Regions from separate parts of the Micrococcus sp. IITD107 genome, predicted to be linked through region 1. Evidence: predicted binding sites of a transcription regulator. Region 1 holds the regulator's gene; each other region holds the start of a gene.
What was found. Region 1 encodes LexA, which represses DNA repair genes until DNA is damaged. Its sites were predicted from a motif close to TCGAACANNTGTTCGA; they were not measured.
Positions count from the first base shown of each region.

Region 2: the regulator LexA is predicted to act here: its motif matches at 4,870-4,885, upstream of uvrA (excinuclease ABC subunit UvrA).
Region 3: the regulator LexA is predicted to act here: its motif matches at 4,724-4,739, upstream of ACEXHE_RS06840 (HNH endonuclease signature motif containing protein).

Region 1 is NZ_JBHFFN010000001.1:103,048-112,993, forward strand. Features, by position in the region: gene dapF (diaminopimelate epimerase) at 1-698, shown strand, start outside; gene ACEXHE_RS00495 (class I SAM-dependent methyltransferase) at 720-1,349, opposite strand; gene ACEXHE_RS00500 (GNAT family N-acetyltransferase) at 1,511-2,119, shown strand; gene hflX (GTPase HflX) at 2,221-3,795, shown strand; gene ACEXHE_RS00510 (ATP-dependent DNA helicase) at 3,792-5,921, shown strand; gene lexA (transcriptional repressor LexA) at 5,899-6,657, opposite strand; gene ACEXHE_RS00520 (LysM peptidoglycan-binding domain-containing protein) at 6,891-7,229, shown strand; gene ACEXHE_RS00525 (Ig-like domain-containing protein) at 7,341-9,946, shown strand, end outside.
Region 2 is NZ_JBHFFN010000001.1:510,301-520,246, forward strand. Features, by position in the region: gene ACEXHE_RS02465 (alpha/beta fold hydrolase) at 1-842, opposite strand, end outside; gene ACEXHE_RS02470 (DEAD/DEAH box helicase) at 839-3,517, opposite strand; gene ACEXHE_RS02475 (MBL fold metallo-hydrolase) at 3,575-4,255, opposite strand; gene ACEXHE_RS02480 (GntR family transcriptional regulator) at 4,415-4,816, shown strand; gene uvrA (excinuclease ABC subunit UvrA) at 5,039-7,933, shown strand; gene ACEXHE_RS02490 (HAD hydrolase-like protein) at 7,939-8,658, shown strand; gene ACEXHE_RS02495 (1-acyl-sn-glycerol-3-phosphate acyltransferase) at 8,655-9,320, shown strand; gene uvrC (excinuclease ABC subunit UvrC) at 9,317-9,946, shown strand, end outside.
Region 3 is NZ_JBHFFN010000002.1:536,289-546,234, reverse strand. Features, by position in the region: gene mnmA (tRNA 2-thiouridine(34) synthase MnmA) at 1-376, opposite strand, end outside; gene ACEXHE_RS06850 (cysteine desulfurase family protein) at 381-1,637, opposite strand; gene ACEXHE_RS06845 (diacylglycerol/lipid kinase family protein) at 1,666-2,751, opposite strand; gene ACEXHE_RS06840 (HNH endonuclease signature motif containing protein) at 2,869-4,686, opposite strand; gene ACEXHE_RS06835 (hypothetical protein) at 4,956-5,903, opposite strand; gene ACEXHE_RS06830 (DnaJ domain-containing protein) at 6,033-7,100, shown strand; gene ACEXHE_RS06825 (tRNA (cytidine(34)-2'-O)-methyltransferase) at 7,103-7,648, shown strand; gene ACEXHE_RS06820 (anti-sigma factor domain-containing protein) at 7,705-9,288, shown strand; gene ACEXHE_RS06815 (PIG-L deacetylase family protein) at 9,309-9,946, opposite strand, start outside.

The DNA.
Region 1 (9,946 bases):
CTGACGCCGAATGGTTCATGGACTACCGCAATGGGGACGGGTCCATCGCGGAGATGTGTGGCAACGGGGTGCGGGTGTTCGTGCACTACCTGGCCCAACGTGGGCTGGTGCAGCTGGCCGAGGGCGGAGCAGTCACCATCGGCACGCGTGCCGGTGCTCGCACGGTGCGGCGAACGGCCCACGGCTATGCGATCGACATGGGTCCCTGGTCCTACATCGACGAGGAGCTCGCCCTGGAGCGCGCGGCTGACTCCCTGGTGCTGGCCGCCGGTCTGCAGGATCCACGTCCGGCGCTGAGCATCTCCATGGGCAACCCGCACACCGTGGTGGCTCTGGCCGAGGACATGGAACTGGACGGGCTGGATCTGCACCAGGTGCCCAACGTGGATCCGGCACCGCCGCACGGGACGAACGTGGAGTTCGTGGTGCCCGCCGAACCCCTGGTGCAGGACGGAGTGGGCCGGTTGCGGATGCGGGTCCACGAGCGGGGCGTGGGGGAGACCCAGTCCTGCGGGACCGGTGCGTGCGCGGCTGCGGCCGCCGTGCGCGCCTGGGCAGGAGACGCCGGCTCGGATCAGTGGATCGTTGATGTTCCCGGTGGCGCGGTGGGCGTGGAGTTCGTGCCCGGCCCGGACGGCGCTGAGCACGTGGTGCTCTCCGGCCCGGCCGAGCTGGTGTTCGACGGCCAGATGCCCTGAGGCGGGTCCGGACTGTCAGGCTCAGCTCTGTGGTCGACGGGTCACAGTCAGGATGCGGAAGCCCTTGACGGTGTCCGCCCGCTCGGCAGTGAACTCACCGGGGGCGATCTCCTCCAGCGCGCCGCGCATCCACGGCAGCAGCGAATCCGCGCCGAGGTTCTTCTGCACCACCAGCCAGGCCGTCCCTCCGGGGGCCAGTCGCGGCAGCCACAGCAGCAGCAGCTCGTGCAGGGCCTGCTTGCCGATCCGGATGGGCGGGTTGGACCAGATCAGATCGTAGGTCTGCTCGTCCGGGACCTCGTCCGGGCGCTGAACGCTCACATTCTCCAGGCCCAGGGCGGCGGCATTGTCCCGGCACAGTCGGGCGGCGCGGTCGTTGACCTCCACGCCCAGCACCTGGGCCTCCGGACTGCGCAGAGCCAGGGTCAGCGCCAGCGGACCCCAGCCGCACCCGATGTCCAGGAACCGTCCGGACTGCGGAGGATCGGGCACCACCGAGAGCATCGCCGCGGTGCCCTTGTCGATCCCGTCGGGGGAGAAGATGCCGTTGGAGGTCTCCACCTCCACGCGGCGACCGGCCAGCTCCACGGTGAGCGTCCGTCGTCGTTCCTCTGTCCCGGGCTCGGCCGAGAAGTAGTGTGCGCCATCCATCACCGCCCGAGCCTACCGGCTTGACACGGGCCGTAGGATGGTCGCCATGTGGATCTTCCTGCGCTGAGCCCTCGCTGGCCCGCCCGTGACGGCTCCGGACCCTGCTCCTGATGAGCGGTCCGTGATCGCCCGCACCCGTCCATCATGACCTGAGGATCCACATGCCCTCTTCTCTGCACCGCACCGCCGTGCGCCTGCGGCCCTACGAGCCGCAGGATGAACGCTCCTGGCTGCGCTGCCGTGCCCTGTCCTTCCTGGACTCCCAGTACTACGACGACGTCCGCACGGCACATCCTGCGCCGTCGCCTGAGCAGGGGGAGACGGTCTCCTGGGTGGCCGTGGATGCTCAGGCGAGTGACGTCGTCGGGATCCTGGAGGTCGAGGTGGGGCAGGAGGGGACCGACGAGTCCCACCTGGCCACCATCGACACCGTGGCCGTCCACCCGGACTGGCGGGAACACGGGATCGCCTCCGCGTTGTTGGACCAGGTGATGCTGCTGCTGCCGTCTCAGGTGACCGAGCTGGACGCCTGGACCCGAGAGGACGCCGCGGCCCGGTCCTGGTACCGCTCCCGGGGGTTCGAGCTGGATCAGGAGTACCTCCACGTCTACCAGTCCTGGGATGAGACCACTCCTGGACTGACCGCCCCCACCGGGTTGCGCGGTCCGGTCACCGCCTTCTTCCACGCCGACCTCGCCGATGAGGACCACTGGCGTTCCACCTTCCGCAGGGTCCACCGCTGCGGCCGATTCCTTCGGAGGATCACGTGAGCCCACGAGACCCCACCCCAGACCACCACGACGATGGCCCAGACGCCTACCGCGTCCGGCCCACCGACTACGCTGAACAGCACACTGCAGACCAGGAGACCATGACCCACGCATCCGACCCCCAGAACGAGTCCCAGATCCAGGACGTGATCGACCGGATCCTCGCCGCTGACGCGGCCCGGGCCTCCTCACACAGCACCGACGCCCGTCAGCCGGAGGCCGACCAGAGCGAGGGACTGCTCTCCGGCCGCGCGCTGGCCCTGTCCGAGGGCGGACACGGACACACCACCGAGGACGGTGAACAGTACGACCTGGCCGCACGCCAGGCCCTGCGCCGTGTGGGAGGACTCTCCACCGAACTCGAGGACGTCACCGAGGTCGAGTACCGCCAGCTGCGCCTGGAGCGCGTGGTGCTCGCTGGCATCTGGACCGAGGGCACAGCCGAGGACGCCGAGAACTCCCTGCGCGAGCTCGCCGCCCTGGCCGAGACCGCCGGCTCCGAGGTGCTGGACGGCGTCATCCAGCGGCGCCACACCCCGGACCCGGCCACGTTCCTGGGCAAGGGCAAGGCCGAGGAGCTGCGTGAGATCGTGGCCATGACCGGTGCGGACACCGTGGTGGTCGATTCCGAGCTGGCCCCCTCCCAGCGCCGCGCTCTGGAGGATGTGGTCCGTGTCAAGGTGATCGATCGGACCGCCCTGATCCTGGACATCTTCGCCCAGCACGCCAAGTCTCGTGAGGGCAAGGCACAGGTGGAGCTGGCACAGCTCGAGTACCTGCTGCCACGCCTGCGCGGCTGGGGCGAGTCCATGTCCCGTCAGGCCGGTGGCCGTGCCGCCGGCGGTGAGGGCATCGGCTCTCGTGGCCCCGGTGAGACCAAGATCGAGCTGGACCGTCGCCGGATCCGCACCCGGATGGCCAAGCTGCGCAAGGACATCGCCGCCATGAAGCCGGCCCGCGAGACCAAGCGGGCCAACCGCAGGCGCAACCGGGTGCCGTCCGTGGCGATCGCCGGATACACCAACGCCGGCAAGTCCTCTCTGCTCAACCGCCTCACCCACGCTGGCGTGCTGGTGGAGAACGCCCTGTTCGCGACCCTGGACCCCACCGTCCGCAAGGCGGTCACCCCGGACGGCATCGGCTACACGCTCTCGGACACGGTCGGCTTCGTCCGGTCACTGCCCACCCAGCTGGTGGAGGCTTTCCGCTCCACTCTGGAGGAGGTGGCCGACGCGGATGTCATCCTGCACGTGGTGGACGCGTCCCATCCGGATCCGGAGGGCCAGATCGCCGCCGTGCGTCAGGTGTTCACCGATGTGGATGCCCGCCGGATCCCGGAGATCATCGTGCTGAACAAGGCCGATGCCGCGGACCCGTTCGTGATCGCCCGCCTGCGTCAGCGTGAGCCGCGCTCCGTGGTGGTCTCGGCGCGCACCGGTGAGGGGATCGACCAGCTGGAGCAGATGATCTCCGAGGCCATCCCGCGGCCGAACGTCGCCTTGGACCTGCTGATCCCGTTCACCCACGGAGAGGTGGTCTCACGACTGCACTCACCCGAGGCGGAGATCATCTCCGAGACCTACGAGGCCGAGGGGACCCGGCTGCGCGTGCTGGTGCGGGAGGACATCGCCGACGAGCTGCGTCCCTACATCCAGGGCAGTGGCCCCGCCGCATGACCTCGAGCAGGACCCAGCAGGGCACAGAGGCGCATCAGCCGCCGGAGACCGAGCCCCGTACGGACGCCGAACGCGAGGCGCTGCGCCTGTTGGACGCCGCTGTGGAGGCCCTGGGCGGGCAACGGCGGGACGGGCAGCGGCGCATGGTGGTCGAGGTGGCCCGGGCCCTGGAGACGGGCACCCACCTGCTGGTCCAGGCCGGCACCGGCACCGGCAAGTCGCTGGCCTACCTGGTGCCCGCCCTGCGGCATGCCGTCGACGCAGAGAAACCGGTGGTGGTGGCCACCGCCACGCTCGCGCTGCAGGCACAGATCATGCACCGGGACGCGCCGGCGCTGCTGGAGGCGCTTCAGGGCGAGCTGCCGCGGCCACTGGACGTCGCCCTGGTCAAGGGGCGGGCCAACTATCTGTGCAAGCACAAGATCGAGGGAGGATTCCCGGACGAGGACGGTCAGACGCTGTTCGGGATGGCCGACGACGGTGAGGCCATGACTGGGATGGCGGCCGCGAGCACGGATCCCACGACCCCGCTGGGGCGTGAGGTTCGGCGCCTGCGCGAATGGGCCGAGGAGACCGAGACGGGTGACCGGGATGACCTGGACCCGGGAGTCTCCGACCGGGCCTGGCGGCAGGTCTCCGTCTCGGCAGTGGACTGCATCGGACCTCAACGGTGCCCGATGGCCGAGGAGTGCTTCTCCGAACGGGCGCGGTCCCAGGCCGCTGACGCCGACGTGGTGGTCACCAACCACGCCATGCTGGCGATCAGCGCCTTCGAAGGGCTCGCGGTGCTCCCTGAATTCGATGCGGTGATCGTGGACGAGGCGCACGAACTGCAGGACCGAGTCACCGGAGCGGTGACCGGACAGCTCTCCGGAACCATCGTGCAGGCCGCTGTCTCCTCCGTGCGCCGGCACACGGCTGCGGCCGTGGAGGACCTGTCCCAGGCCGGAGCCGCGCTGGATGCGGCCTTCGCCGCCACGCCCACCGGGCTGCTGCCGCAGGGGCCCAACGAACTGCAGCAGAACGCCCTGCGCGCCGTCAGCCACGCCGCCCGGCAGGCACTGAGCGACTCCAAGCCCACTGGAGGGGCGTCGTCGGGAAGCGGGGAGTCCCCCGGGGGAGCGGACAGCGGCCGACAGATGGCCCGGGCCCGCCTGCTCACCGTCCTGGAGGTTGCCGACCGCATCCTGGCCGCGGTGCCGGACACCGAGCACCCTGAAGTGGTGTGGGCCAGTCGGCCCGGTCACTTCGAACCGGGCGTGGGATGGGTGCCCGGGGACGAGACCGCGCCTCCCGTGCTGTACGTGGCACCCCTGTCCGTGGCCGGGAAGCTGCGTGAGGGACTGTTCGGACAGGCGACGGGTGTGCTGACCTCGGCCACACTCGCGGTGGGGTCCTCCTTCGACCCGGTCGCCGGATCGCTCGGACTGATGGGGCAGGGAGCACCTCGGTGGACCGGAATCGATGTCGGCAGCCCCTTCGACTATCCACGTCAGGGGGTGCTCTACGTGGCTCGGCACCTGCCCCGTCCCGGTCGCACCGCCAGTCCGGAGTCATGGGACGAGCTCGAATCCCTGCTGCGGGCATCCCGCGGCGGGGCCCTGTGCCTGTTCTCCTCCAAGAGGGCCGCCGAGGATGCCGCTGAGGCGATGCGCACCCGGCTGGGGCCATCACCGCAGATCCTGTGCCAGGGGGACGCGACGCTGTCCGCGCTGGTCCGCCAATTCGCTGCGGAACCGGACACCTCCCTGTTCGGCACGCTCAGCCTGTGGCAGGGCGTGGACGTGCCCGGTGAGGCCTGCCGACTGGTGGTGATCGACCGGATTCCGTTCCCGCGCCCGGACGATCCGTTGGCCACGGCCCGCTCGCGGGACATCGCCCGTCATGGCGGCAACGGTTTCATGGCGGTGTCCGCCACGCACGCGGCCATCCGTCTGGCCCAGGGGGTGGGACGTCTGATCCGCACCCAGGAGGACCGCGGCGTGGTGGCCGTCCTGGACCCCCGGCTCGCGACCGAGCGCTACGGCGGCTACCTCCGCTCCACGCTGCCCGACTTCTGGGGGACCACCGACCCTCAGGTGGTCAAGGGCGTCCTGGAGCGGCTCAGAGGGCCCGCAGCACCGTGACGACCTTGCCCATCACGGTGGCGTGGTCGCCCAGGATGGGTTCGTAACTGCTGTTCTGCGGCAGCAGCCAGGTGTGTCCGTCCCTCTGGCGGAAGGTCTTCACCGTGGCCTCGTCGTCCAGCAGGGCCGCCACGATCTCACCGTTCTGTGCTGAGCTCTGACGCCGCACCACGACCCAGTCGCCATCACAGATGGCCGCGTCCACCATGGAGTCTCCCGAGACCTTCAACATGAACAGCTCGCCTTCACCGGTGAGCTGACGCGGCAGCGTCATGACGTCCTCGACCTGCTGGTCGGCCAGGATCGGACCACCTGCGGCGATCCGGCCGACCAACGGGACCGGCACGGCCGAGCCCTCGACGGCGGCCGTGTGCAGAGCGGTCACCGTGGCCCCACGGTGCTCGGTGGTCGAATCGCCCGGCTGGACGGAGCCGGATCCCAGAGGCGTGGATCCATGCTGCACGGGTGCGCCGTCGGCATCCAACAGCACCTCCATGGCCCGGGGTCGGCCGGGGTGGCGACGGATGTAGCCCCACTTCTCGAGCTGGGAGAGCTGGTGGGTCACCGAAGACAGGGACGCCAGTCCAGCGGCGTCGCCGATCTCGCGCATGGACGGTGGATAACCCTGGTGGGCGATCGCCGTGCGGATCGATTCCAGGATCGCCCGCTGGCGCTCCGTCAGGGGGTGCGGCCCCTGTCCATCGGTCTGTGCCTCGGCGCTGGTCCGGCCTGCCATAGGGATCGTCCTTATCTCGTCCGTGCTGCCTGGTGATGTGCTTCTCGGTCGGCCAGCGGTGGTTCCACTGCTGCCTGACCGTTGGATCTGACGCTACGTGAGCGTGGCCCCAGATTCAAAGATATGTTCGAACGTGTCTTGTCCGCGTTCGAACGGATGTGCTAGAACAGGAACACGTCATCCGAACATGCGTTCGATGCGTCCGGACCTTCCGGGCAGAAAGGCTGATCACCATGAGCACCACCCGTACCGCGACCGACATCCGTCTGAACCGTCGAGGCCGCTTCTTCCTGCACGGACTCCCGGTGATGATCCTTGCCGTCCTGATCACCGCAGCCGCGGTCTTCTTCGGATCCACGGCCCTGACCCCGGCCGCCGCCTCCGGCGATCAGGCTCCGGCTGCCGTGGAGACCCATCTCGTCGGCTACGGAGAGACGCTGTGGTCGATCGCCGGTGAGATCGCTCCGGAGCGTGATAGGACGACCACCATCGAGCAGATCGGCGCCATGAACTCTCTGACGGACAGCGAGCTGCAGCCCGGTCAGCTGCTCTACGTTCCGCAGTTCGGCTGATCTCCGAGGGCGGATCCGGGTCGGATCAGGCGGGGGCCCCACTCACCTACACTGGATGAGGCGACCGTGGGTGCGGTATGTCATCAGTCTGATGGGGGAGGACCGACACCGATGGGAGCATGGGGCCGGGGCTGGCGGGGAGCATCGAAGCCGGCGGCCTTCTCAGCGGTCGGAGCCCTGGTCATCGCCGGATCTGTCCTGTATCCCGGCATGGAGACGGCGGATCTCGACCTCCACGATGGAGCCATCTGGGTCACCAAGGAGGACAACGGGTTCATTGGGCATCTGAATCATTCCTCCCACATCCTGGACGGAGGATTCCGCGCCCCCTTCGAGAACTACTCGCTGCACCAGCAGGACGACCACGCCGTCATGGTCGATCCGGCCAGCGGTGCCCTGGTCTCCATCGACGCCTCACTGATGTCCTCAGGCGACCAGACCATGCTCCCGGCCACCGAGCACTTCGCACTCGGCGGGGGGTCCTTCTCAGCCAACTCGGCCGAGGACGGGACCGTCTTCGCGGGGACCTTCACGCCAGCTCCCGTCCTGTCCTCGGAGGACCCGCTGTATGAGGCCGACGGCGCCGTGGCCAGCACGACGACGACCACGGGGACCGTGCTTGTCGCTGACCTCGCCTCCGCAGAGCTGATCAGCTTCGTCGCCTCCGAGGACGACAACGCCTGGGAGGAGTCCTCTCGCGAGTCGCTGACAGCGCTCGCCTCGATGACCTCCCCGGTCGTCACAGCCGTTGGAGACACCGGCGTCGTCGTGGATGCCGACTCCGGGACGGTGGTCTGGCCTGGGGGTCAGGTCCAGGACGACCGCCTGGTCGGGGCCGTTCCCCAGCCGGCCGGACCGAACTCCGGTGTCGTGGGACTGGCCACGTCTGCCGAGCTGCTGAGTGTGCGACTGGAGAACGGATCGGTCACCTCGGTGCCCCTGTCCGCGCCGGACGACGCTGCCGCCGGGGCCCTTCAGCCGGGCGGATCCGCAGACGAACGCACGATCACCGCACCGGTCTTCGCCGCCGGCTGTCTCCATGCGGCATCACGGTCCACCGGCTACTACCTGCGGGACTGCGCGGGCGACCATGATGATGAGATCGTTCCCATTCCAGAACTCTCAGGATCCGGCTCCCTGGTCTTTCGCGTCAATCGTGACCAGGTGGTGCTGAACGACACCGGCGAGGGAACCACCTGGATGGTGTTGGACCAGATGAAGGTGGTCTCGAACTGGGACGACCTGGAGCCCCCGAAGGGGAAGGGCGAGGACACCGAGGAGGAGTCCGACGAGGTCACCCAGCAGACGGCTCTGCCGGAGCGCCAGGAGGAGAACCGGCCCCCCGTGGCCGTCGATGACAGCTTCGGTGTGCGGGCGGGGCGGACCACCCAGCTGCCGGTGCTCTTCAACGACTCCGACCCGGATGGGGATGTCCTGGTCGCCCGGATGGTGGGCGAACAGCCTGGCATCGGAACCGTGCAGCGCATCCTGGACGGCGTCGGACTGCAGATCGTGGTGCCCGAGGACGCGACCGGGACGGCGACGATCCGCTATGAGGCTCGGGACGGTCGTGCTGACGGCGTGGATGATGCCGAGGTCAGGCTGCGTGTGGTTCCAGAGTCGGAGAACTCCGCACCGACCCAGGAGCGGGTGCCGGTGCTGCGGGTCCCCGCCGGAGAATCCGTCTCGGCTCAGGTGCTGCCGGACTGGATCGATCCCGACGGAGACGACCTGCAGCTGGTCGGTGCCACAGCGCCGGACGATGACGCCGTCCGCACTCGCCCAGACGGCCAGTTCACCTTCCAGGACAACTCCGGTGAGGCTGGACTGCGTGAGGTCGAGCTCACGGTCTCGGACGGGAGGGAGACGGCGACCGGCAAGGTGCAGATCGAGGTCCTGGAACGGGGTAGTGTCGAGCCGCCGGTCACCTTGGCCGACCACGTGACCGTCCAGGTCGGACAGGTCGCCACGGTGACTCCCTTGGCCAACGACCAGGATCCCCTCGGCGGATCGCTGCGTCTGGCGTTCGTCCAGCAGGTGCCGGCATTGGACATCGCCTACTCGGCGTCCGGGGGGACCGTCCAGATCTCCGGGGATTCCCCGGGCACCCACTACCTGGAGTACATCGCCGCCAATGAGCTGGACTCTGCCCCGGGCCTGATCCGGGTGGACGTGGTGGACAGCGACGAGGACAGCGGACTCCCCGTGGCCGTACGTGACACCGCCCTGCTGCCGGCAGGAGGGGACGTGCTGGTGAACGTCCTGGGCAATGACACCGATCCGTCGGGCGGGATCCTGGTCGTCCAGGGCGTCCGACCGGTCACCGGCGACTCCGGTGGAGCCGCACCCATCAAGGTCGCCGTCGAAGACTTCAACCACATTCGGGTGGTGGACACCGGTGGGCTGGCCCGCCCCATCATCTTCACCTACGAGGTCTCCAACGCCCAGGGCACCTCTCTGGGCGAGGTCACCGTCGTCCCGCTTCCCCAGCCAGAGGTGCTGGAGCCCCCAGTGGCTGTCCCGGACACCGCGGTGGTCCGGGTGGGCGACGTGGCCACGATCGACGTCCTGGCCAATGATGTGCACCCCAACCAGGAGGACCTCATCCTTGAGCCGGAGCTGGCCGAGGCGCCGTCTCCGGAGCGTCTCGACGCCTTCACCTCCGAAGGGAAGCTGCGAGTCCAAGCCGGGAACGACCCCGGAAGGACCCAGGTCTC
Region 2 (9,946 bases), 410 kb from region 1:
TAGTGCAGCTGGTCCATCCGGGTGTTCCCGCCCAGGAGCATGCCGAGCATCTGCACCCGACCGACGGTGACCGGTGAGCCGTCGGGCAGCACCTCCAAGCCGGTCCGGGCACGTCGGTACACCCGAGCCAGCTGGTCTCGGTCCTGCGGGTGAGCCGAGAAGAACTGCTCACTGCGGGTCCTCATGCGTGCGTAGGTCGCTCGGTACACCCGGTCGGCGGCTCCGTCCAGCGGAGCCAGTCCGCCGGTGATCAGGCCACGGGCCATGCCCTCCGGGTGCCAGGAGAGGTAGCTCAGCGTGCAGAATCCGCCGAAGCTCTGGCCGAACACCGTCCAGGGGTCGGCCCCCAGGGCACGGCGGATCATCTCCGCGTCCTGGACGATCGAGGGCGCCCGGAAATGCGCCAGGTGGTCGGCCTGCTGTGCTGGGCTGCCCTCTGCCGGGAGGGTCTGGCGTGTCACCGGGGTGGAACGGCCCGTTCCGCGCTGATCCAGCATCAGGATGCGGAAGCGCTGGGCGGCCTCCTTCATCCATCCGCCCAAGCGCGCCTGGCGCACGCCCTGGCCGCCGGGCCCGCCCTGCAGGTACAGCAGCCAGGGCAGATCCTGATGCCCGGGGGAGACTGCGGACCCGGCGTGGTCGGCATGGACGTACTCACGGGCATAGACGGTGATCGTCCTCCCCGCCGGGTGAGCGTGGTCCAGGGGCAGCTCGAACCAGTGATCGGTGATCGCGGTGCCGTCCAGGAGACGGTCCTGATGACCGACACGATGCGCAGCCGCGGTGGGATCGGCGAATCCTCGGGGATCGCCGGGGAGGAATTCGCTGTGCTGAGGGCTCATAGCGCCCAGCCTGCCTCAGGTGCGCCCACGGAGACCACCTGGATGACCGGACGGGCGAACTCGTCCGAGGCGTCCAGGTCCACCATGGCGTTGATGCCCCAGTCCAGATTGCCCTCCGGATCCACCAGGATCTGCCGCACCGCCCACCAACGCTGACCGGTGACGCCCTCGGGCACGCCGCCTCCCGGCTCCGGCGATGGCGTGGTGTTGACCCGGAAGTACTGCGGACCGCGGGCCGCGGGCCCATCGTCGATGTCCTCGTAGTCACCGAAGTAGCCGTCCATCGCGTCCGCCCAGTCATCCGGTGAGAAGACCGCGTTCCGTGAGGGGCCGCCGTCGGGCGCGTCCAGCTCGGCCAGGGCCCGGTCCTGCTCGTCACCGAACAGGCGCACCCGCCGGAACATGGCGTTGCGCACCATCACCGTGAACACGGGGACGTTGGAGGTCAGGCGTGGGGGAGCAGGGGGCTCGAGGGCCTCATGGTCCTTCTTCAGCTCGTCGATGTCCCCGGCCAGCAGGTCCTCCCACTCCTCGAGCAGGGAGGAGTCGGTCTGCTTGACCATCTCGTCCAGCCAGCTCAGGATGAGGTCGATCTCCTCGGTGCGGGCGTCCTGGGGGATGGTCTGGCGCAGGGCTTTGACGGCATCGGTCAGGTAGCGCAACAGCACGCCTTCGGACCGGGCGATCCCGTAGAAGTTCACGTAGTCGGTGAAGCCCATGGCCCGTTCGAACATGTCGCGCACCACCGACTTGGGGGAGAGCTCGAAGTCGTTGAGCCACGGTGCCTGCGCTCGGTACACCTCGAACTGCTGCTCCAGCAGCTCGGCGAGCGGCTGGGGGTAGGTGATCTCGTCCAGCGCGTTCATCCGGTCGGTGTAGTCCATGCCCTCGGCCTTCATGGCCGCCACGGCCTCGCCCTTGGCCTTCTTGAGCTGGGCTGAGAGGACTTGGCGTGGCGGATCCAGGGTGGCTTCGATGATCGAGACCATGTCCAGTGCGTACTCCGGATCTGCCGGGTCCAGCAGCTCGAAGGCCGCGAGCGCGAAGGGGGAGAGCGGCTGGTTCAGGGCGAAGTCCGGCTGCAGGTCCACCGTGAGCTCGACCGTGCGGCCTTCGGGATCGGGCTGGGGGAGCTTCTCCACCACGCCGGTGGCCAGCAGTTCACGGAAGATCCCGAGAGCACGTCGCATCAGGGCCGCCTGCCGAGCAGGGGTCTCGTGCGTGCTGCGCAGCAGCCGTCGGACGGCGATGACCGGATCGCCGGGCCGCTCGAGGATGTTCAGCAGCATCGAATGGTTGACGCGCATGTGGCTGGACATGGCCTCGGGCTCGGCGGTGGTCAGCTTCTCGAAGGTGGCCCGGCCCCAGGAGACGAACCCCTGGGGTGGTGTCTTCTTGGGTGAGGACCTGGTGGACTGCTTCATCCGCTTGGCCCGTTCGGCCTCGTCCTTGACCCCGGCGAACTTCGCGGCGGCCTTGGCCTGGGCTCGGGCGTTCTCGATCACGTGCTCCGGGGCCTGGACCACCACGGTGCCGGCGGTGTCGAATCCGGCCCGTCCGGCTCGACCGGCGATCTGGTGGAACTCGCGGGCATTGAGCAGGCGGGTGCGTTCGCCGTCAAACTTGCTCAGTGCCGTGATCAGCACGGTGCGGATGGGCACGTTGATGCCCACCCCGAGGGTGTCCGTGCCGCAGATGACCTTGAGCAGGCCCTCCTGGGCCAGCCGCTCGACGAGGCGACGATACTTGGGCAGCATGCCGGCGTGATGGACGCCGATGCCCGCGCGGACCAGTCGGTTCAGGGTCTTGCCGAATCCGGCTGAGAAGCGGAACCCGGCGATGCGCTCGGCGATGCGGTCCTTCTCCTCCCGCGTGGCGATCGACAGGGAGGACAGGGACTGGGCTCGTTCCACGGCGTCCAGCTGGGAGAAGTGGACCACATAGACCGGTGCCTGGTGGGTGGTGACCAGTTCCTCCACCGCATCCTGCACGTGCTGCTCCGACCACTCATAGCTCAGCGGGATGGGCCGTTCGGCGTGGGCGATGGTGACAGCAGTGCGTCCGGTCCGCTCCTGCAGGTCCTTCTCGAAGCGGGTGGTGTCACCCAGGGTGGCGCTCATCAGGAGGAACTGAGCCTGGGGCAGCTCCAGCAGGGGGACCTGCCAGGCCCAGCCACGCTGCGGGTCGGCGTAGAAGTGGAACTCGTCCATCACCACCGGTCCCACCTCCAGGCCCGACCCTTGGCGCAGGGCCAGGTTGGCCAGGATCTCCGAGGTGCAGCAGATGATCGGCGCATCCCCGTTGACCGAGGAGTCCCCGGTGACCATCCCCACGTTCTGCGCGCCGAAGATCTCGACGAGGGCGAAGAACTTCTCCGAGACCAGGGCCTTCAGCGGCGCGGTGTAGTAGCTGCGACGTCCGATGGCCAGCCCGTGGGCATGGGCGGCCACGGCCACCAGCGACTTCCCCGACCCGGTGGGGGTGGCCAGGATGACGTGGTGGCCCTGGACCAGCTCCATGGCCGCCTCATCCTGGGCCGGATAGAGCGTGATCTCCCGTTGCCGGGTCCAGTGCAGGAAGGCATCGTAGACCGCATCGGGCTCGGGGGTGCCTATGGTGGGATCGGTGCCGGTGTCGTCGGTATGGGGCAGGGGAAGCAGGTCGGTGAGGAGCATCCCTGCCAGCCTAGTGGGCGGGCGGAGACCATCCGCCGCGGCGCCAGGATCGCCGGGTCACCAGCCCCGCTCGCGCCACTCCTGCAGGTGGGGACGTTCCTGGCCCAGGGTGGTGGAGGCGCCGTGTCCTGGATGGACCACGGTGTCATCGGGGTAGGCGTCGAAGAGGCGTTCCTTCACATCGGTCCACAGTGAGGCGAACCGGTCGGGGTCCTGCTGGGTGTTGCCCACCCCTCCGGGGAAGAGGGAGTCGCCGCTGAAGCAGATCGGTGCCCCGTCCTCCGGCTCGTAGACCAGGGCGACAGAGCCGGGGGTGTGTCCGCGCAGGCCCACCACGCGCAGGCTGATCCCGTCGAAGGTGGCGGTGTCGCCGTGCTGCAGCAGACCCTTCTGGGCCACGCCGGTCTCCTCGGTGATCGCCTCAGCGTCGTCCACGCCGGCGGCGGTGCCGGCACCGGTCTGCTCCACCACCTCGGCCAATGCCCGAATGTGGTCCCAGTGCCGGTGGGTGGTGATCACGGTGGTCAGGCGCAGTGCGCACGGGGTGTCCTCACGCGCCGACTCGATCAGCTCGCCGATCGCGGGAGCTTCAGCCGCCGCGTCGATCAAGACCTGCACGCCGGAGGTCTTGGAGGTGATGAGGTAGACGTTGTTGTCCATCTCCGAGACCGAGCGCTGACGGATCGTCACACGGGGCAGGTCATGGAGCAGCTGGATCGCTGAGGAAGCTGTGGGCATGGGGGACAGTCTAGGGACGCACACCTGCCCGGGGGCAAGAGAGCACCGACTGCTGGCATCTGTTTCTGGCCTGAAGGCGAAACCTCTTTAGACTGGGCAGGACTGACTGCCCTGCTCGCGCCAGGTGGTGCGGGTGCCGCCTGGAGGAGGACCGGAGAGATGACCACCACGGAGATCCCGGTCTGGCTTCTGAACGCGTTGACGATCAAGACCAACTCCACGGTCCCGCCCTTCGAACAGGTGCGCACCGGTCTGCTCGAGCTGATCCAGCAGCAGCGGCTGGGCGTGGGCACGCGGCTTCCCACGGTGAGGGCGCTGGCCTCGGGCCTGGGCGTCTCCGCCAACACCGTGGCGCGCGCGTACAAGGAGCTGGAGCAGGCCGGCGTGGTCACGGCACGGCCTCGCTTGGGCACGGTGGTGGCCCACAATGGAGACGAGTCGCGTCGGCACCTGCTGGAGGCCGCCCAGGTGTATGCCGAACGGGCACGATCCCTGGGATTCAGTCGCGCTCAGGCGGTCCGGCAGCTAGAGTCCGTGTTCGGCTCTGGCGGACCGCGCTGACGCTGTTCCGCCCTGCGCGAAGCACGCCCGGGAAGATGCCGGATCCACCGGATTCGAACATGACTTCGACAGGGGTGCTGGAATACAGTGGAGGGCGTGTCCGCATCCCGTCAGAAGTCATCCCCGTCCACCGCCCGCACCTCCACCGCTGACCGCGGAGCCGCCCAGACGTCGGGGCGGGGACGCGGCCTCGCCTCAGGTCCGGCGTCCGGCGGCAAGAGCATCGATCCGGATCGGATCGTCGTCCAGGGGGCCCGTGAACACAACCTGAAGAACGTGGACCTGGACATCCCCCGGGACTCGCTGGTGGTCTTCACCGGACTGTCCGGTTCGGGCAAGTCCTCCCTGGCGTTCGACACCATCTTCGCCGAGGGGCAACGTCGCTACGTCGAGTCACTGTCCTCCTATGCCCGCATGTTCCTGGGCCGGGTGGACAAGCCTGCCGTGGACTTCATCGAGGGGCTCTCCCCAGCGGTCTCCATCGATCAGAAGTCCACCAACCGCAACCCGCGTTCGACCGTCGGCACCATCACCGAGGTGTACGACTACATGCGGCTGCTGTGGGCGCGCATCGGCGTCCCGCACTGTCCTGAATGCGGCGAGCCGGCCTCGCGCCAGACCCCGCAGCAGATCGTGGACCAGCTCACCGCCCTGCCCGAACGCACCCGCTTCCAGGTGCTGGCCCCGGTGGCCCGCGGCCGCAAGGGCGAGTTCGTGGACGTGTTCTCCTCGCTGGCGACCCAGGGCTTCTCCCGGGCGATCGTGGACGGCGAACAGATCCAGCTCTCCGATCCGCCGAAGCTGAAGAAGCAGGTCAAGCACACCATCGCCGTCGTCGTGGACCGCCTGGCCATGAAGGAGGGGATCCGCCAGCGGCTGACCGACTCCGTGGAGACCGCCCTGAAGCTGGCCGACGGCCTCGTGGTGATCGACTTCGTGGACGTGGACGCCCAGGTGGATCCCGGCAAGGCCAACAGTGGTGAATGGGATGCGGTGGACGCCGAGGGCACCCCGCGCTACCGCTCGTTCTCGGAGAAGCTCTCCTGCCCCAACGGCCACCAGCTGACCATCGATGAGATCGAGCCGCGCTCCTTCTCCTTCAACAACCCCTTCGGCGCCTGCTCCACCTGCACCGGCATCGGCACCCGTCTGGAGGTGGACGAGGAGCTCGTGGTCCCCAACCCGGAGCTCGCCCTGAGCGAGGGCGCCGTGGCGCCCTGGTCCATGGGGAAGTCCACCTCGGAGTACTGGCAGCGCCTGATGTCCGGTCTGGCCGAGGAGCTCGGCTTCTCCATGGACACGCCCTGGGAGGATCTCCCGACGACGGCCCGCACCGCGATCCTGCACGGCAAGGACTACAAGGTGGTGGTCCAGTACCGCAACCGCTTCGGCAGGGAGCGCAAGTACACGCAGGGGTTCGAGGGCGTGGTGGACTACATCCACCGCAAGCACCTGGAGACCGAGTCCGATCAGGCCCGGGACCGCTACGAGTCCTACATGAGGCAGATCCCCTGCCCGGCCTGCAACGGCACCCGGCTGAACCCCACCTCGCTCTCCGTGCTGGTCGGTGGACGCTCCATCGCCGAGGCCTCGAACCTGCCCATGCCGGAGATGATCGACTTCCTGGAGGGGCTGGACCTGAGCGAGCGGGACCTGCAGATCGCCGATCAGGTCCTCAAGGAGATCCTGGCCCGCCTGCACTTCCTGCTGGACGTGGGACTGGACTACCTGAACCTGGAGCGCCCGGCCGGCACCCTCTCCGGCGGTGAGGCCCAGCGCATCCGTCTGGCCACCCAGATCGGCTCGGGCCTGGTGGGAGTGCTGTATGTGCTGGACGAGCCCTCCATCGGTCTGCATCAGCGGGACAACCGGCGCCTGATCGAGACCCTGCTGCGCCTGCGCGACCTGGGCAACACCCTGATCGTGGTCGAGCATGACGAGGACACCATCGCCGAGGCGGACTGGATCGTGGACATCGGCCCCCGCGCCGGCGAGCACGGTGGAGAGATCGTGCACTCCGGGTCCCTGGCCGGTCTGAAGAAGAACAAGCGGTCCATCACCGGCGACTATCTGTCCGGACGACGTTCCATCCCCGTCCCGGCCCAGCGCCGGCCGCTGGATCCGGAACGGAAGCTGACCGTCGTCGGGGCCCGGGAGAACAATCTGCAGGATGTCTCGGTGGAGGTGCCCCTGGGCGTGTTCACCGCGGTCACGGGTGTCTCCGGTTCAGGCAAGTCCACCTTGGTCAACGAGATCCTGTACAAGGTCCTGGCCAATCAGCTCAACAACGCCCGCCACGTGCCCGGGCGGCACCGGCGCGTGGAGGGACTCGAGCACCTGGACAAGGTGGTGCACGTGGACCAGAGCCCCATTGGACGCACGCCACGGTCCAACCCGGCCACCTACACCGGCGTGTTCGACGCCATTCGGCAGCTGTTCGCCGAGACGCCCGAGGCCAAGGTGCGCGGCTACCAGCCCGGACGGTTCTCCTTCAACATCAAGGGCGGTCGCTGCGAGGCGTGCTCCGGTGACGGCACCCTGAAGATCGAGATGAACTTCCTGCCGGACGTCTACGTCCCCTGTGAGGTGTGCGAAGGGGCCCGGTACAACCGGGAGACCCTGGAGGTGCACTACAAGGGCAAGAACATCGCCGAGGTGCTCAACATGCCGATCGAGGAGGCCGCCGAGTTCTTCTCCGCATACACGAAGATCTCCCGCTTCCTCAACACCCTGGTGGACGTCGGACTGGGCTATGTGCGGCTGGGCCAGCCGGCCACCACGCTCTCCGGCGGCGAGGCCCAGCGGGTCAAGCTCGCCACCGAGCTGCAGCGCCGCTCCAATGGCCGCTCCGTCTACGTGCTGGACGAGCCCACCACCGGTCTGCACTTCGAGGACATCCGCAAGCTGCTGGACGTGCTCAACGGACTGGTGGAGAAGGGCAACACCGTCATCACCATCGAGCACAACCTGGATGTCATCAAGACCGCAGACCACCTCATCGACCTCGGTCCGGAGGGCGGTTCCGGCGGCGGCAGGATCGTGGCCACCGGCACACCGGAGGAGGTCGCCCGGGTGGAGGCCAGCCACACCGGACGGTTCCTGGCGGAGATCCTGTGAGATCGGTGGAACTGGACCAGAGCGGGGCGGTGGACGGTCGGCCGGTGATCCTGCTGGACCTGGATGGAACCCTGGTGGACCCGGCCGGCTCCATCACCGGGGGCATCGCCGCCACTCTGGTCCGGCACGGTCTGCCCACCCCCACGCCGGAGCAGCTGCGTTCCCTCGTCGGCCCACCGCTGCGCACCGGCCTGCTCAACCTGGACGGCGTCACCGAGCAGAACGTGTCCACGCTGATCCGGGACTACCGGGCCGCATACTGGGCCACCGGCATGGCCGCCAGCCGCCCCTACCCCGGGATCCCTCAGGCGCTGGAGGACCTGGCCCAGGACCACGTCCTGGCCGTGGCCACCTCCAAGCCCGTGTCCGCTGCGCGTCGCCTGCTGGCCCTGCAGGGGCTGGACCACGTCTTCCACGCCGTCTGCGGCGCCTCCGACGACGAGCAGGCGCCCCTGCCTGCCCACGGCACCAAGGTGGAGGCGATCGCCCAGGCCCTGGCCGCCGTCGGGAGGTCCACCGGAGACCAGGCACGCCCCGTGATCGATGTGGTGATGGTGGGGGACCGGCACTATGACCTGGACGGAGCCGAGCACCACGGCCTGCCCAGTGTGGGCGTGACCTGGGGATTCTCCGCTCCCGGCGAGCTGGAGTCCGCCACGGCCCTGTGCTCCGACCCGGTGGATCTGCCCACCGTGTGCAGGACACTGCAGAATGGGGTGTCATGACCAGCCCTGCACTGCGCACCGGATTCCGACTGGCCCTGAAGACCACCTGCCGGCCCACCGTGACCGGGTTGGAGAACGTGCCCACTGAGGGCGGGTTCATCGTGGCCTCCAACCACCTGTCCTTCCTGGACTCGGTGATCATCCAGGCCACCATGCCGCGGATGGTGCACTTCTTCGCCAAGGCCGAGTACTTCACCCAGTCCGGTGTGAAGGGCTGGGTGATGAAGGAGTTCTTCGAGTCCGTGGGCTCCATCCCCGTTCAACGAGGAGAGCAGGCGGCATCGGTGGCCGCCCTGGACCGGCTCGTGGAGCTGGTCGAGGACGGACAGGGAGTGGGCATCTATCCCGAGGGCACGCGCAGCAGGGACGGTCGTCTGTACCGAGGGCGCACGGGCGTGGGCTGGCTGGCCCTGGCCACCGGCGTCCCCGTGGTCCCCGTGGGGCTGATCGGCACCGAACAGCTGCAGCCTCCCGGCTCCAACGGCTTCCGACCGCGGCACTTCACCGTCACCGTGGGCGAACCCCTCCAGTTCGAACATCTCGGGCGCAAGCACCCGCTGCCGGTCCGCCGCGACGCCACGGCCCAGGTGATGGACGCGATCGCCGTGCTGACCGGCCAGGAGCGGGTGGATGAGTACAACAGCTCCTCGTCTCAGGCATGACCGACCCGTCCAGCTACCGCCCGAAGACCGGGGAGATCCCCACCCAGCCAGGCGTCTACCGCTTCCGCGACCCGGACGGGCGCGTCATCTACGTGGGCAAGGCCAAGAGCCTGCGCTCTCGGTTGACCTCCTACTTCGCCGACCCGTCACGGCTGCACCCCAAGACCCGCACCATGGTCCACACCGCCGCGGCCGTGGAGTGGACCGTGGTGGGTTCGGAGCTGGAGGCGCTGCAGCTGGAGTACACCTGGATCAAGGAGTATGCGCCGCGGTTCAACATCATGTACCGGGACGACAAGTCCTACCCGTACCTGGCCGTGACCATGAACGAGACGTACCCCCGGGTGATGGTGATGCGCGGGGACAAGCGCAAGGGCGTGAAGTACTTCGGTCCCTTCCACCCAGCCAAGGCGATCCGCGAGACCGTGGACCTGATGCTGCGGGTCTTCCCCGTGCGCTCCTGCTCCTCCGGAGTGTTCCGCCGCGCCGAGCTCTCCGGCCGACCCTGTCTGATGGGCTACATCGACAAGTGCGCCGCACCGTGCGTGGGTCGGATCAGCGAGGTGGACCACCGGGCACTGGCTCAGGACTTCTGCGACTTCATGGCCGGGGATGCGCAGAAGCAC
Region 3 (9,946 bases), on a different contig from region 1:
GCCCCGTGCAGACGGCGTCGAAGCCCAGCGCCAGGGCCTTCTCCAGCAGGGCGGCGAACTTGATCCGCTCGTTGCAGCGCATGCAGGGGTTCGGGGTGCGGCCGGCCGCGTACTCGCCCACGAAGTCCTGCACCACGTCCTCGGCGAAGCGCTCGGAGAAGTCCCAGGTGTAGTACGGAATGCCCAGCTTCTCGCAGGCCCGCCAGGCGTCGCGTGAGTCCTCGATGGTGCAGCAGCCGCGCGATCCGGTGCGCAGGGTTCCGGGCATGCGAGAGAGCGCCAGGTGCACGCCCACCACCTCATGGCCGGCATCCACGGCCCGCGCTGCTGCGACGGCGGAGTCGACTCCCCCGCTCATGGCGGCCAGGACCTTCATGCGCTCAGTTCCTCTCCAGGTGGCTGTTGGCGGTGCGGATCGAGCTGACCCGGCCGGCCATCCCCGCGGTCAGGGCGGACTGGTGGACGCCGGGCAGCACGTCCAGAAGGTGGTCAACGTCGGCAGGCACGGATGTATGCCCCAGTGTGAAGCGCAGGGCCGATCTCGCCTCGGCCTCCTCCAGTCCCAAGGCCGTGAGCACGTGCGAGGGCTGGGCCACGCCCGCGGTGCAGGCCGATCCCGCTGAGCACTCCACTCCGGCGGTGTCCAGGCCGAACAGCAGCGAGTCGCTCTCGCACCCGGGGAAGGTGAAGTGCGCGTTCCCGGGCAGCCGCCGGGTTCCCGCCGGCAGCTTCTCTCCCGTGGCAGGGTCCCGGTCCTGCGCCCCGCGCAGCACAGCATTCCCGACGGCGGCCTGCACCTTCTCGATCAACAGGTCCCGGAGGGTGCCCAACCGGTTCCGCTCGGCGTCCAGGTGCTGGTGCGCCTCGGTGGCGGCGGCAGCGAATCCGGCCATCAGGGCCACCGGAAGGGTGCCGGAGCGGATCTGGCGTTCCTGTCCCCCGCCGTGCAGCACGGGCGTGAGCGTGGCATCGCGGCGGACGAGCAGGGCGCCGATGCCCACCGGCCCGCCGAGCTTGTGCCCGCTGAAGGCCAACGTGGTGGCACCGCTGGACGCGAAGTCGATCGGGATGGAACCCACGGCCTGCACGGCATCGGTGTGGAACGGCACGTCCTGGTCGGCTGCGATGGTGGCGGCCTCAGCCACGGGCTGGATGGTGCCGATCTCGTTGTTGGCCCACATCAGGGTGGCCAGTGCAGTCTGCTCTGGTGCCACGGCCAACTCAGCCTGCCAGGCCGCGAGGTCCACGCGTCCTTCAGCGTCCATGGGGACGAACACCAGCTCTGCACCGTCGTGCTGCTCCAACCAGGTGATGGTGTCCAGCACGGCATGGTGTTCAGCGCCGGTGAGGATGATCCGGGTGCGGTTCGGGTCCTGGGACCGCCGCGCCCAGTAGAGCCCCTTGAGGGCGAGGTTGTCCGCTTCGGTCCCTCCGGCGGTGAGGATCACCTCGGAGGGGTGTGCCCCCACAGTGGCGGCGAGGGCATCGCGCGCATCCTCCAGATGCAGCTGAGCGGACCGTCCGGAGCGGTGCAGTGAGGAGGGGTTGCCGAGACGCCGCGCGGCTTCGGTGTACGCCTCGAGCGCCACCGGCCGCATTGGGGTGGTGGCGGCGTGATCGAGGTAGACGCTGTTCATCCGCACCGGCCCAGTCTAGGGTTCCCGGTCATCTCGTCCCCTGACCCACGAGCAGGAGCAGCGCTCCCGGCGCAGCCGTGATCCGCACAGGAAGTCGGCCGATCGCCTCCCCATCGCCATGGACGATCGGCAGGGATGCCGCTCGGCGGTCTCCCCGGGTGTGAGTGATGGGCCCTCCGCTCTCCTCATCCGATGCCGCCACCTCCACGGTCTGCACCTGCGCCAGACGCACTTCCGGGACGGTGGCATGGCCGCCGGAGAATACGCGCGGAAACACCTGGAGGAATCTCGCCGGGCGCATGGCTGGAACCCACAGGGTGTCGATCAGGCCGTCGTCCACGCTGGCCCCGGGGGCAGCCTTCATCCCGCCGCCGAAGTAGGAGCCGTTCAGCACGCTGAGCACGAAGGTGCGTTCGGTCCCCACCTCGGTGGTCCCCTGCTGGTCCGTGGTGGAGACCGTGAGGGCCGGTGCGGTGTACCGCCACAGCTCCTGGAGCACGGCCACCACGTAGCGTGCACGTCCGGTGGGCCAGCGCAGTGCATTGGCCCGAGCGTTGACCACGGCGTCGAACCCCAGGTTGACCCCTGATGCCACCCAGCGCACCTCCACAGTGGTCTCCTCCGCCGCGGTGCTCGGCGAGGGAAGCGGACGCAGTTCCACTCTCGCCAGGTCCACTCTGCGGGGACCGGTGACGAGTGATGTGATGATCTGTTCCGCTGCCATGCGGACGGACAGTCGATCCACGCCGAAGTTCCTGGCGAAATCGTTTCCCGTTCCGGCTGGAACCAGGCCGAGGGGGATCTCGGTCTCTGCGAGGACGTTCACCGCAGCGTGGACCATGCCATCGCCGCCCACGACCACCACAGCGTCAGGTCGTTCCTGCTGGATGCTCGTACGGAGCGCATCCGTCAGGTCGCCGTGGGTGACCACACCGTGGGCGGGCACTCGGCTCACCCCGGTGACCGCCTGCGGGGCCGGGTCCACCACGCGGACATCGGCACCGGCACTCCTGAATCGGGCCACCGCCTCAGCCCCTGCACCGGCACCGCGGCCCGACCCAGATGCCGGATTGATGAACAGCAGCAGCCGCTGCGACGTGGCGGGATGACTCATGCCCTCATTATGGTGACCTGCTCCTCCCGGCTTGCTCCGCGGTGTCCGTCATGCCGATCTCATCCCCCGCGCGCTCATCCACGGAGTGGACGAACGTCCCTGAACGCGCGCCCCGCCTCACCATGGTGGTTCTGGGTGGTCGGCCCAGTACTGGTTGCGGGTCAGCTCCGGCTCAGCACCGGTCCTCGAGCTGGCCTGCATGCTCCGGGCGGTGGGGCTGGTGTCTTCGAACCAAGGGATCCCGTGGCGCATATGGATCCGATACTGGTCATGGTGCACCGCCTGGTGGTGGTGCTCGCACAGCAGCACCCCGTTCTCCACCGTGGTCGGACCCCCATGCTCATAATGCTGAACATGATGGACCTGACAATAGGTCGCCGGCTGCCCACACCCCGGAGCAGCACACCCCCGGTCCCGGGCAATGATCGCCCGCCGCAACGGAGCCGGGAACACCCTCCGAGCCGGCCCGGCATCCACGATCTGCCCCTGAGCCCCCAACACCACCGGCAGGATCTGCCCATCACAGGCCCACGCCCTGATCACCCTAGGGTCAATCGGACCAGAGAACCCCGCCGTCGACACCAAAGACCCCCGTAAGTCCACCCCACCGGCCGGTGGCTTCCCCGGAGACTCATACCCGGGCTCCCCTGGTCTGAGCAGCTCCGTCGGGATTTCAGGTCGTGGTGGTGGGTCGGGGTGGTCCAAGAGTCTGCCGGCCAGGGTGTCGTAGTCGATCACCGCCATCACCTGCGGGGCATACCCACCGGTGCCCGGCAACCCCGAATCCTTGATCCGCAACGCCGCAGTCAGGGCGGTGATCACCGCATCGACCTGACGACGATTCCGCTCCTCACCCCGCTCCACCCACGGAGCCAGATCAGCACAGAACACCTCGTCCTCAGTGGCCCGGTCCTGTTCTTCTGCGCCCTGCGTGGCCTGATCAAACAAGGTCAATGGATCTGGCGACAACCCACCGTCCTGACCAGCAGGCCCACCACCAGCGGCCTGTTGGTTCTTCCGCGCCCGCGGATTGGCACCGGCCGAAGCAACGGTCTTGAAGATCTCATGCTGGGCCTGGGTCAAGAACAGGTGCCACAGGAACAACCCGTTCTCCTCCCGCACAAACCGGGCAGCACGCCCCTGATGCACCACGCCCTGGGGTGGCTCACCGGTGGTGCGCTCCAGGGCCTCGGTGAACCGGATCAGCCAGCGCTTGCACACCTGGACCATCACCCCCGGACACTCCCGACGCGCCCGACCCATCAACTCCACCTCACCCGCAGCCACCTGCTGCTCCACCCAAGATCTCGACGCCCGCGCCGTGGCCGCCGCCGCGCGCCGGGCCTGGCCCAGAGTCCGAGTGATCACATCCACCACAGAAGGGCCCACCGCACCCGACCACAACGCACCAGAAACCTCACCCAGAGTGGTGTTGTACGGCGTGCCGTCCGCAGACGGCACCGGAGCCAAGTGGTGGGCGGCCCGGTTATCCCGCTCCCGGGTCTGCCGGGCCGGTGTGTGATGGGTCTTCTCCACGAAATCAGCCGAGGACCGGAACCCGGTCTTGCCCTGAGGCAGACCCAACCATCGGTGCCGGGCCTGAGGATCCTCAAACACCCGGGCCGTATGACCAGCCACCGCCGTCGCCGCACCCTCCACCACCCGCACCAGAGCAGCCACCTGCTCCTGCACCGCCGGCAACGTCACCGCCTCGGCCGCCAAGTGTTCCTGTGCCTCCGGCGAGGCCTCAGCTGGGTCCACCACCGGATTCAACGACTCCACAAAGTCCGGGCGCGCGAGGCGCCCCGTCAGCTCTCGAGTCAGGTGCCGAGTCAGCGACAGCAGCTCACCCAGACACAGAGCAGAGGCATCGACATGCTGGGCCGAAGTCAGCACATCTGCTACCTCATCCACCACCACTGCCACGACCACCACCACCTCCTCCAGCCGACCTCACGAGAACCCGTTCTCCTCGTACTGATATTCGAACACACCGCCCAGACACGTTAAGGCCCAGATCAGCCGATCGGGGATGAGAACGACGAACACGTCACCTGTGCAGGACTCGGAACCGAGTCATGGAATCGCTCACGGGCGCACGTGAACGAGCAGGATGCAGGCGAGTGGCGGGGATTGAACCCGCACTCCCCCAGGGCACCACCATGCGGCGGAGGCGGGAGGTCCCACGGAGACCAGATCCCCCGTCAGACAGACGGCGAGCGCCCGTTCACAGAATCGCTGAAGGGTCCCAACTCAGCGTCAGGGCGGATCGGCAGCGCCTCCAGGTCCGGATGCGAGCACAGCGCCCGGATCAGGTCCCACGACCCGGCGACCAGCGTCCAGCAGTCGTCGATCTCGGTGGCCATCGTCCAGGCCCGGTCCGGCGGCCATGCCAGGTTCGGCCACAGACGCACACCCTCGCCCGACAGGTCCGCCCGCGCACCCCACACGGGATCGCGCAGGCGAGAACCGTCGTCGCCCACCAGCAGGTACCTCCGGTACCCACCGATCACACTGAGCAGCCCCTCACCGGTCCGCAGGGCTTCCGCGGCGCTGTTCCCCAGCGGATGCCCGACGAAGTCACCTTGACCGCCGGCACCAACACCCGCAACGGAATCCACGCCGACGCTCAAGGAGTCCTTGCCCTCCCAGAGGCCCAGCACCAGGTCCACGGGTGTGGAGGTGTGAGCCAGCAGCACGTCCGCGAGCGCAGCAGCCCCCGGTCCGATGAACTCCCCGTCGGACACCTGGCCGTACTCCAGCCCCGGGCAGCTCCGGGAGGTGGCAAACCCGCCGGCTTCACCGCGGGCGAGGTCGGCCCACTGAGCAGAGGCGTGCACCTCGGTCCCCTGATCCGCCGCCACCTCCGCCCAGGTGGTCATCCCGTCTGCCATGGCACCGGGCTCAGTCGGCACGCGATCTGGCACCAGCCCGAGTGACTCCACGCATCGAGCGTTCGCCGCCGTCCACTCGCACGTCCAGGGGACGGGATGGAAGATCCGCGCGAAGGCCTCGTACGGCTGTGGCCGTCCTCTCGGCACCACGCGCGTCACCTCGTGCCGGAGCTGTGCGCCCTCAGCCAGCTGCTGAGCCAGCCAGGCCCCGGCAGATGGATCGAGGAGCGTCACCGGCACACGGCCTGAAGTGGTCATGGCGTCAGTATGCCCTGCCCCCTCCGCCACCATCCGCCCGGGAGACTCCCCGGTAGTCTGGACGGGCGTTCCGTCCACCGGACGCTCCAGCAACGCGCCCCGCCTGGCCGCTCATCCGAAGGGAGCCCCGTGCCCGACCACGGCTCGCGCCACCGCTCCCAGCACCAGTCGAGCACCCAGCGTTCGGCCTATGAAGTCCTCGGCGTCCCCTTCGACGCGGACGAGGCTGCCCTGAAGGCGGCCTGGCGCAAGGCCGCCCGCCGCACCCATCCGGACCACGGCGGCGACCCTGCCGAGTTCCGTGCGGTCAGCGACGCCTGGCAGCTGGTCAGCACACCAGAGGCCCGCCGCGCCTACGACCGCAGCTTCGCCAGCGCCTCGGTCCGCGGCGCCCCCACCGCCTCGCACCGTGGCCCCGCATCCGGCAGCGCTGCCTCCAACCCCTTCACCACCGGGCCCACCAGCACTGCTGGGTCCTCTGGCGTGCGCAGCGAGACGAGACGTCCACGCCAACGCTGGAGCCCGACGTCGGGCCCCTCCTCCCAGCGCAACGGCGCCTCAAGCCCTGCCGTCACCTATCACCCCCCGCTCAGCGAGGACGGACCGCTCGACGCGGAGCGCAGCGCCCAGCAGATCCACGGCGCTCCCCGCAAGCGCGGCATCCTTCCGGCCGGCGCTCGGCTGGTCCGTGAGGCCCGCACCATCCGCGTCCTGCAGAACCAGGTCCTCAACGCCCTCCCGGCGGCCCGCCTGATCACCGGCCTCTCGCTCTCAGCGGGACGGGTCAGCTCCGGCGCCATCGATCACGTGGTGCTGTGCGGAGACCGACTGGCCGTGGTGGGCTCACTCCAGGTGCCGGACGGGGTCTACCGCTGGGACGGGGCTGAGCTGTGGAAGGGAGACCGCCCGGTCAGCCCACCCTCGCTCGCACCGGCCATGGTCGCCCTGCAGCGGGCGTTCCCCGAGTGCACCGTGGGCGGCTTCGTGCTGGTGCTGGCCAGCGAGGACAACCCCCATGCGCCGATCATCGAGCTGGACCGCACCCGCTCCTTGGAGACGGACGCCGCGTTCCTCACCGATCCCCCGGCCAACGCCCTGCAGCTGGGCCGGGACCTGAAGATGTTCCTGGGCACCGGATCCCAGGCCCATACCGTGGACCGCCGGGTCCTGGCCCGACTCCTGGGAGCGATGTACTGACCATGAACCGCCAGAACCCCCACCTGACCGCCCCGCGCGAGCCTGCCCCCGGCACGCCCGGTTTCCGCATCCTCTTCCACACCCCGGAGATCCCCGGGAACACCGGCAACGCCATCCGCCTGGCGGCCATCACCGGGGCCGAGCTGCACGTGGTGGAGCCCTTGGGATTCGACCTCTCCGACGCCAAGCTGCGCCGAGCCGGGCTGGACTATCACGACCTGGCTGTGCTCACCATCCACCCGGACCTGGACGCCGCCTGGACCGCTCTCACCCCGCCGGACGCCCCGGCCCGCGTCTTCGCCTTCACCGCCCACGGAGACACCCTCTACACGGACGTGGACTACCGCCCAGGCGACGTCCTGCTGTTCGGCCGCGAGTCCACCGGCCTGCCGGACGAGGTGCTCGCCGACCCCCATGTCACCGCCCAGGTCCGCCTGCCCATGCAGCCCTCGCGCCGCTCCCTGAACCTGGCCAACACCGCCTCGATCGTGCTGTACGAGGCCTGGCGCCAGCACGGTTTCGCCGGAGCCGGCCCCGCCCAGCCCTGACCCCCGCCGCGTGGCAGCCCGCCGAGCGCGCCACTTCTTCCTATCCTGGAGAGACCATGGACAAGCGCACTCCCGGTGGCCCCGGATCCTCCTCCTCTGCTGGCGTCCCGACGACGGCCGGCACCGCCCAGCATCAGCGCACCGGTGCCTCCGCATACGGCGATCTTCCGGGGCTGGACGAGCTGCTGACACTGGCCGCCGAAGGCGATCAGGCCTCCTTCGCCGCGTTCTATGACTCCACGGCGCCCTGGGTCTACGGACTGGCGAGCACGATGTTCGCCTCAGACTCAGACGCCTTCGAGGCCACCGCCCTGACCTACCTGCAGGTGTGGGAGCAGGCCGGGGAACCGCAGTTCGACGACGACACCCCCGCAGCACGTCACCGGGCAGTGCTCAGCTGGCTGCAGGTGCTGGCCCACCAGACCATGACCTCGCTGCTGCGCCATGACTCCCTGCCGGGCGTCGGGGACGGGCTGCTGCCGGACCGTGCCGGACCGGCCCCGTTGGGCGAACGTGAACAGCTGGGCCCCCTGGAGGCATTGACCCCGGCGCAGTTCGCCGCACTGGACGCAGCCTGGTCAGGCGGACGCACCTACCGCCAGGTGGCAGAAGAGCTCGGCGTGGCCGTTCCCACGGTCAAGTCCCGACTGCGTGATGCCGTCCAGCGCATCTCGCACCGCTACCAGGAGAAGTTCCTGGGCCGTGTTCAGGAGCGGGACCCGGTCATGATGCGCGCGGTCACCCCGGAGATCGCCGCTCGGACGGGACGCACCCGGAACTTCACCCTGGACCTGGCCCAGGACGTGGAGAACGGCCTGGGCCGCGAGCTGGCGGATGTGGCAGCCCTGGACGCCCTGGACCGTGATGAGCTGTTCGCCCTCGAAGGGGCCGTGGACCGGCAGGGCCCGGAGAACGCCACCCTGTGGCGGGCTCGCCTGGAGACGGCGCGGCGCACCGTCACCTGGGCCTTCAAATCCCAGGCGACGGAGCCGCCGTCGGACCTGTTGGAAGATCTGCTGCTGCGCCTGCCGGCCCAGGACGTGGGCATGGGGCTGGTGGATGGGCTCGGTCCGTCTGAACCGAAGGACCAGGAGGGTCCGACCTCGGAGAAGAACCGCCCCCTGAAGAAGTGGATGCTGGTGGTAGCCGGTCTGCTGGTGCTGGCGCTCGGCCTGTTCATGGTGTGGCGGCTGATCGTGGGACCAGATGTGGTGGCCACGGTGGATCGGGCGGAGGACTCCTTCACCACCCAGGACTACCAGCTGACCGACGGCGGAGTGATGCAGGGGCATGTCTCCAAGGAGCGGGACATGGCGTATGTGACTTTCTCCGGCATGCCCGATCCCGGCGCTGGGCATGAGTACCAGCTGTGGCTGCACCCGGCCGACGGGTCCTCACCGGCCAGTCTGGGCACCTACGGGTTGGACGATCTCCAGGATCCGGTGACCTTCCGTGGACTCTCCGGCTACCAGGACCTGACGGTGACCGTGGAGCCGGACGGAGGATCCGAGGCCCCCACCACCCAGGCGCTGGGCAGCCTGGACCTGGTGCATCAGGTCACCCGGGGACTGCAGTACGGCGGGCACCCCAACAGCACTCCCCCCGCGACGAACAGCACGCCGGCCGAGGGGTCCGACTGACCTCCTGAGCAGGGGCCGTCTCAGAATCCGCTGATGGTGTCGGCGGCGTTGACCTCCACCAGATGGAACGCCTCGGCGTAGCGGACGGACTCGTCCATGGGTGCGGCTGCACCGCGGTGCAGCTCTGACATGGTCCCCAACACGAACTCCTCCATGCGAGCCACGTCCGGGTGCTGGGAGAGGTGATGACGCAGCGCGGCGAGCTTGTCCTGCTCGTGGCCGGTGACGTCCAGGAACAGGTTGTGGTGGATGTGAGGACCGCCGAAGAGCAGCAACCAGCGCAGATGGAACGGCTCCAGGCCCTGATCGAGCAGCTCAGGGTAGGCGAACGGGTTCTCCACGGCCGGGTAGCTGGCACGCACCACCGCCTCACCGGCGGCCAGGTGGTCCGGGTGGGAGCGCTGCAGCCGGGTCCAGTCCCGTTCCGGGTGCATGCCGATCACCAGATCCGGACGGTGCCGGCGCATCAGGGCCACGACCTGGGACTGCACGCGGTGGTTGGGCTCGAGGTACCCGTCCCGCTCCCCCATGAACTCCACGTCGCTCACACCCAGGTGGGCGGCGGCATCACGCTGCTCCTGGTGGCGCCGCTCGATGATGGTGTCGTGGGTGTGGGCATCGAAGCCACCGGCGTCGCCGTCGGTCATCACGCAGTAGG